3 regions of the Ruegeria sp. AB6 genome follow, and region 2 is predicted to be linked to each of the others. Evidence: riboswitches for the same ligand, from Rfam matches in the RefSeq annotation. Region 2 holds a riboswitch; each other region holds the start of a gene.

The links. A riboswitch is a leader RNA that binds a small molecule or an ion and turns the genes downstream of it on or off. The one in region 2 is predicted to bind cobalamin.
Region 1: another riboswitch for cobalamin. It lies ahead of ACR0DB_RS02305 (CbtB domain-containing protein); the one in region 2 lies ahead of ACR0DB_RS12875 (DUF1636 family protein).
Region 3: another riboswitch for cobalamin. It lies ahead of ACR0DB_RS02235 (DUF1636 family protein); the one in region 2 lies ahead of ACR0DB_RS12875 (DUF1636 family protein).

What each region holds. Positions count from the first base shown of each region.
Region 1 covers NZ_JBQGAD010000001.1:450,406-452,664, reverse strand. Annotated here, with positions in the region: gene ACR0DB_RS02310 (CbtA family protein) at 25-723, opposite strand; gene ACR0DB_RS02305 (CbtB domain-containing protein) at 728-892, opposite strand; cobalamin riboswitch at 929-1,134, opposite strand; gene cobF (precorrin-6A synthase (deacetylating)) at 1,178-1,921, opposite strand; gene cobA (uroporphyrinogen-III C-methyltransferase) at 1,914-2,259, opposite strand, start outside.
Region 2 covers NZ_JBQGAD010000005.1:262,892-265,150, reverse strand. Annotated here, with positions in the region: gene ACR0DB_RS12880 (bifunctional enoyl-CoA hydratase/phosphate acetyltransferase) at 1-522, opposite strand, end outside; cobalamin riboswitch at 760-959, shown strand; gene ACR0DB_RS12875 (DUF1636 family protein) at 1,062-1,406, shown strand; gene ACR0DB_RS12870 (ABC transporter ATP-binding protein) at 1,403-2,209, shown strand; gene ACR0DB_RS12865 (ABC transporter substrate-binding protein) at 2,206-2,259, shown strand, end outside.
Region 3 covers NZ_JBQGAD010000001.1:436,560-438,818, forward strand. Annotated here, with positions in the region: gene ACR0DB_RS02230 (NAD(P)-dependent oxidoreductase) at 1-661, opposite strand, end outside; cobalamin riboswitch at 808-1,015, shown strand; gene ACR0DB_RS02235 (DUF1636 family protein) at 1,101-1,475, shown strand; gene cobW (cobalamin biosynthesis protein CobW) at 1,477-2,259, shown strand, end outside.

The sequences.
Region 1 (2,259 bases), on a different contig from region 2:
TCGGCGTGTTTATAAGCGTGCTTGTCAGGCCGCAGCTACGGCACGCTGGCTTTCATATCGCCAGAAGTACCCGGCGAATGCCCCGACCAGAACCCAGGCTACCAGGCCGATGCCAAAAGCGCGTGCGGCAAACAGCGCGCCGATCTCGGTCGGCACAGGGCCGGTGAACACGTCGGGCTCGGGCGCGCCGATCAGGTGCGGGGCCAGCAGCAGGGCGGCTGCGATCACATAGCTGACAAGGTTGCCGCCAAAGGCGATCAGCCACATGGCTACACCTGCTGCTGCGACAGTGGCAAACCACCAAACCTGACGCGCTGCGACATCCGCCGCTGCCACGCCGGGCACTTCGGGCGCCAACGAAAAACCGGGGGCGAGGTGAACCGCGATAAACCCGGCCAAACCCCACAAAACGCCTGTGCGACCGTCGATTTTGTGACCGCTGCCCTCGGCCACCGACATCAGCGCGATCATCATCAGTGCATAACCTGTATAGATGAGCATTGTGAAAATAACGCTCAGCGCATCGCGGAACAGTTCCGAGAACATGCCCGGCAGCTCGGGGTGGGCACTGACGACGTCGCCGCCGAAATGGACCAATTCGCCTGTTTCATACAGTTCGGCGTGCAGCAAAACCGGTTGCACAAACGCAAGCTGCAGCAGGGCGGCAATCAGCCCCGCTGTAGCACCAGCGAACAACGCGCTGGTCAGAATGCGACCAAACATGGGTTTAGTGGCAGGGGAAGCCGGTTGCGTGACGCACGTCATGGGCTGCGTCATGCAGGGCAGCGGCCTGAACGTGGCCAGTCACCGAAATGATGCCAAGACCCAGAACCACAGCGAACATGACCGGCAGGATACCAGCGCGCGAGGCGGTTTGTGTTTGTGTTGTCATTTTCAATTCTCCTGTGCCGTCGCACCCGACGGCCGGTGTTTCAAATCACGCCTGGCAGGTCTCCTGGCTTGCGGGTCAGGGCCTGTGCTCGCCTTCCCCCTGAAAATTCAGGAGTGGCTGGTTGAGCAAGGCTCACCGCTTACAGTCGCGGGGGCGGCTGTGGATTGGATCAACTCGGATCGCACCACATTCCCTCTTAGCTCGTCGCTGTGAACGACGGGACCAGACGGGTTCATCTAGCCTTCAAAACCCGCGTGGCGCAATCGCCATTCGCGACCAATTTGGTCAGTTCACGCACTTTTTGAGAAGATAGATATCCATGATCCACCCGTGATCGGCGCGCGCATCGGCACGGGTGTCCAGAATCTGCTGCGCAACCTCAGCCAAGGGCCCCTTGATCAGAATTTCCTCTTTCATGCCCACATAAGCCCCCCACCAGATGTCATAATCTGCCATCTGAAGATGTTGGAACGAGCACTCACCATCCAACATTACCGCCACGTTTGATGCACCGTCCGGCCACCCTTCGTCGCGAATCCGCCGCCCCGTGGTCACGATGTAGGGGGCACCCAGATCGTTGATCGGAATCGCGTGGGCAGCCGTCAACGCCTGCAGCGCTGTAATGCCAGGGATCACCAGCGTCGTTGGTTGAGGGTCCAGCCGCGCCGCGATTCGCAGTGAGCTATCGTATAGCGACGGATCGCCCCAGATCAGCAGCGCCACGTGCTGTGCGCCGGGATGGGCGGCAATTGCCTCGCGCCAGCGCAGGGCGATGGCGTCGTGCCATTCATCCACTCCGCGCAGATACCCGTCATCGGACCGGCGCTTGGGGATGTCGAAATAGGCGATCTGCGGCGGCGTGTCGGTGACCTGCGCAATGATTTCTTCGCGCAGCCCGGCCAGATCGGCCTTGTTCTCGCCCTTGCGAGGGATCAGGATCAGGTCCGCCGCGCGGATCGCCTGCGCGCCCTGAAAGGTCACGTGGTCAGGGTTTCCGGTGCCGATACCGATCAGGGTCAGGTCAAACATCGTCAAGCTCTGCCAGCGGGCCATAAAGGATCAGCGCCGGGGCGGTTCCGATTTCTTCAGCCAGCTTTTCGGATAGCGCGCCCACTGTGCTGCGATGCAGCTTTTGCTCGGGGGTCGAGACGGATTCGGCCATCAGTGCAGGCGTTTCCAGCGGCAGGCCATGGGCGTGCAGGGTCTCAACCAGCAGGGGGAAGGTGCGCTTGCCCATGAAAACGACGGTGGTCGCATCCGGGTCGGCCAAAGCGGGCAGGTTCAGGTCCTTGGGCAGTTTGCCGCTGACATCATGGCCGGTGACAAACTGCACCCGCCGCGCGGTCAGCCTGCGGGTCAGTGGGATG
Region 2 (2,259 bases):
CGGCTCTAGTGGGCGCGCTTTTGCCAACAGCGCGTCGAAATGGCGGTGCCGCTGCACGATCAGGCCAGGGACCTCGACCGAGTCGAACTCCATATGCGTCGAAGGCGGTGTGACCTGAACGGTGCCGCTGAGAACCAGTGCATTGTCAACGACCCGTCGCACTTCGGCTGAGCAGAGCAGATCACCATCGTCGCGCTTTTCCTCAACAGCGACAAAGGCAGTCAGTTCTTCACCAGCAAGCACCGGGAGGTGGAAGGCCAAATCCGCGCGCCGAGTCTGCGTTCCGGCGCCGGGCATGTAGTTTCCCAGCACGGCTGCGACCAGACCGGCGGGCCACAGCGCGGGTGCGACGGCTTCGGCAAGGCCGTCGCCATCCCCGTCATAGGCTGCCAGATGCAGCGGATTGTGATCGCCCGAGGCCGAGGCAAAAGCATAAAGGTCGTCAACCGTGCACAAGCGGGTTAGTTGTGCCGTGTCGCCAACCTTGAGCTGCTCGAAGGTTTTGTTTTCCTGGATTTTCATAGCGTGCCAACTTTGGTTTTTCGGACGTCTTACCGACTTGGGTCGCGGGTTTAATTGATGCAGGTCAGTTCGGGGTCACAATAGTACGTCCAGCACCCTTGAGCCCACAAAACGGTGCCTCGGCTTTCAGATTTTGCTGCGTCGCAGCATAACTGATTGCCCACTGAGCAGCAATATCCTTTGCGCTGTCTTCACCGGAACGTTGCGGAATCCGTATTGACCCATGCTCTGATCTGAGGCAGTGACGCTACGATGGTTCCCGATGCTGCACGCGCGGGATGAAAAGGGAATACGGTAAGGTGCAGACCAAATCCGTAACTGCCCCCGCAACTGTAGGCGGTGAGCGACGCCAATTTCCCACTGGCCGGATCAGGTCGGGAAGGGTGGCCAAGCACAGACCCGCGAGTCAGGAGACCTGCCATCTCAAACGCAACCAAACCGGGGCGGGGTGTCCTGGAAAGAGGCTCAATGTCACATCGACCCGATGTCTTCAGAACCGTTCCTTTACCTGCCCGTCCGGCATGCAGGTGGGGCGGAGCATGACGGATCATGTGGTGCTGATCTGCACGACCTGCCAAGGGGCTGAGGCGGCGCAATCGATTGCCGAGGCCCTGCGAGAGCGCCTGCCCGAGGGCTACGGCACACGGATGATTGAGTGTATGGCCGGTTGCGATCACCCACTGACCGTTGGATTTCAGGCGGGTGCGAAGGCACAATATCTGTTTGGCGAAATTCAAACCTCGGCCGATATCGACGCTTTGGCCGCTTTCGCGCGGCAATACCAAAACAGTTCCACAGGTTGGACCAAGGCAACGGATCGCCCCGAGGCGCTGTTGCACAAGACCTTGTCGCGGATGCCGCCCTTGGCGACGGGGGCCACATGACCGAACATGCGTTCCTTCAGGTCAACGGCGTCGGTTATCACGCCTATCACGGCGAAGTTCTGCTTCAGGACATCACCTTTGCGCTTCACGAAGGCGCGGTTCTGGCCATCGCTGGGCCCAATGGCGCGGGCAAGACAACGCTGATGAACCTTCTATGCGGGTCCGAGCATCCTTCGGACGGCAATGTATTGTTCAAGGGGCGAAATTTGCGCAGCATGTCGGCGACCGAGCGTGCGCGGATGATCGCTGTTGTCAGCCAGCAGGAATATCCCGACGGGCGGCTCTCCTTGCGCGAGTATGTAGCGCTGGGACAGATCCCGATCCGGGCCGACCGCTCGGCCGAGGCCCATGCCGCCGATCTTGGGCGAATTTTGGACCTGACCAGCCTGAACGATCTGGCCGACAAACGCATGGCGGTTCTGTCGGGCGGGGAACGGCAGCGCGCCCATATCGCGCGGGCATTGGCGCAAAACCCGGCACTGCTGTTTCTGGACGAGCCCACCAACCATCTGGACCCGGACGCCAAGGGGCGGATGTTGTCACTGGTGGCCGGGCTGGGGATCACAGTGGTGATGATCGTCCACGATCTGGTCATGATTCCGGAATTTGCGACGCATGTCGCGCTGATGAAATCCACCCGTCTTACCGGGTTCGGACCTGTGGCCGACGTGCTGACCACCGACCGCGTGCGTGACACGTTCGGCGTAGATTACCTGTTTTTCCAGCACGAGGGCCGCTTGATCCCAGCGCTGGACATCCGAAAAACCTCAGTTTCCAATCCTGTTAGGAGCATTACCGAATGAAACACATCTTGTCCGTGGCGCTGGTTACAGCCATGGCGGGCGGTGCCGCC
Region 3 (2,259 bases), on a different contig from region 2:
TCAGGATCACCTGGCTTTCGGTCTCATGCACAAAGGACGTACCTGATGAAATCTTGATCGCCTCATAGGTCGTGTTCAAGTCCATCCCGGCGGCCTTGGCGGTCACGAGCGCTTCAGCGCAGGTAATCAGGTTTGCAGTCGCCAGGTAGTTGGTCAGCACCTTAAGCACCGAGGCCGAGCCCAACGCGCCCGTGTGCAGCACGCGGCGGCCCATCGTGGTCAGAAAGGGCAGGATACGTTCGAACGTCGCGCGGTCGCAGCCCGCGAAGATCGAGATATTGCCCGTCGCCGCCCTATGGCACCCGCCCGAGACGGGGCAGTCGACTGCCGCCCCTCCGCGTTCGATGACCTGCGCACCCAGCCGCTTGACCTCGGCCTCGTCGGTGGTGGACATCTCCATCCAGATCTTGCCGGGGCCGACATCGGGCAGCATCTCCTGCATCACGGCGTCCGAGGCAGCAGGCGATGGCAGACAGGTGATCACCGCGTCGCAATCGCGCATCAGCTGGGCCGGGCTTTCGGCGGCCTTGGCCCCCTGCGCCACGAAGCCCGCGACCAGATCAGGGTTCAGATCGTGCACCGTCAGGTCGATCCCGTTGCGCAGCAAAGACCCGGACAGTTTGCCGCCCACATTGCCCAGTCCGATAAAGCCCACTCTCATGCGACACGTCTCCCTGTTTGCGCCGTTTCGGTCATGGCAGCACGGGGTTGCGGGCTTCGTCATGCCGCCCAGCGACGCTTACAGGTCGCTTTTCCACCGTTGCTTCACAGATGCTTGCGACTCGCTTGACAAGCCCCTGCCCGGTGCCGCATGTCCGATCCGTTGGTGTCCTCTGCACGAGGATGAAAAGGGAATGCGTCAACGGATCATCCGCCAAACGCAGCCGCCCCCGCGACCGTGACCGGAGAGGGTGCCCAAGCCACTGGCCAAACAGGCCGGGAAGGCGGGACATCCGACAGGGCAATTGCCCTGACATCCGCAAGCCGGGAGACCTGCCAGCACCCGCGATTGAAACCGGACGGGGTGTTCCGGTGTCGGGTCAAATGCGACCCGCTTGAAACCCCGTCCCCCACGATGAGGATTTGGGGGGATGAGAGACATGACCGAGACCGCTCCGGTCGAGCTGCTGGTTTGCACCACCTGCCGCCGCGGCCTACCTGTTGAAGATGACGCAGACCGCCCCGGCACGTTGTTGCACAAGGCGCTGGAACAGGCCGATCTGCCCGAAGGCGTAACGCTGAGAGCCGTCGAATGCCTGTCGAATTGCGATCAGGGCTGTTCCATCGTTCTGCGCGGCGGACCCGAGCGCTGGACCTTTGTTTATGAGAACCTGAACGAAGTCGATCATGTCGACGTGATCGTCGACGGCGCGACCAAGTATCTGGCCACCGAAGACGGCTTGGTCAAATGGCGCGAGCGCCCCGAACATTTCCGCAAAAACTGCGCCTCGCGCATTCCCCCGATTGGAGCCTGACATGTCCACCCTCGAAAAACTCCCCGTTACTGTGATCACCGGCTTTCTGGGCTCGGGCAAGACCACGCTGGTGCGGCACCTGATGCAGAACCCGCAGGGCAAGCGTCTGGCCGTTGTGGTCAACGAGTTTGGCGATGTCGGCGTGGACGGCGATATCCTGAAATCCTGCGCCATTCCCGATTGCCCGGCGGAAAACATCATGGAACTGGCCAATGGCTGCATCTGCTGCACGGTGGCCGATGATTTCATCCCCACGATCGAGGCGCTGATGGCGCTGGAGCCGCGCCCCGAGCATATCCTGATCGAAACCTCCGGTTTGGCGCTGCCCAAGCCGCTGCTGAAAGCGTTCGACTGGCCCGATATCCGATCCAAGATCACCGTTGACGGCGTGATCGCGCTGGCCGACGCCGAGGCCGTTGCCGCCGGTCGCTTTGCCCCGAATGTCGCGGCGGTGGATGCCCAGCGTCTGGCCGACGACTCCATCGACCACGAAACGCCGCTGTCCGAGGTGTTCGAGGATCAGATCTCCTGTGCCGACATCATCCTGCTGACCAAGCCTGATCTGGCCGGCCCCGAAGGTGTCGCCAAAGCCAAAGAGATCATCGCCGCAGAGGCCCCGCGCCCTCTGCCGGTCGTCGAAGTGGCCGAAGGCGTTGTGGACGTGCGCGTCGTGCTGGGTCTTGAGGCTGCCGCCGAGGATGACATGGAGGCTCGGCCCAGCCATCACGATGGCCACCATGATCACGAGCACGATGATTTCGAAAGCATCATCGTCGAACTGCCG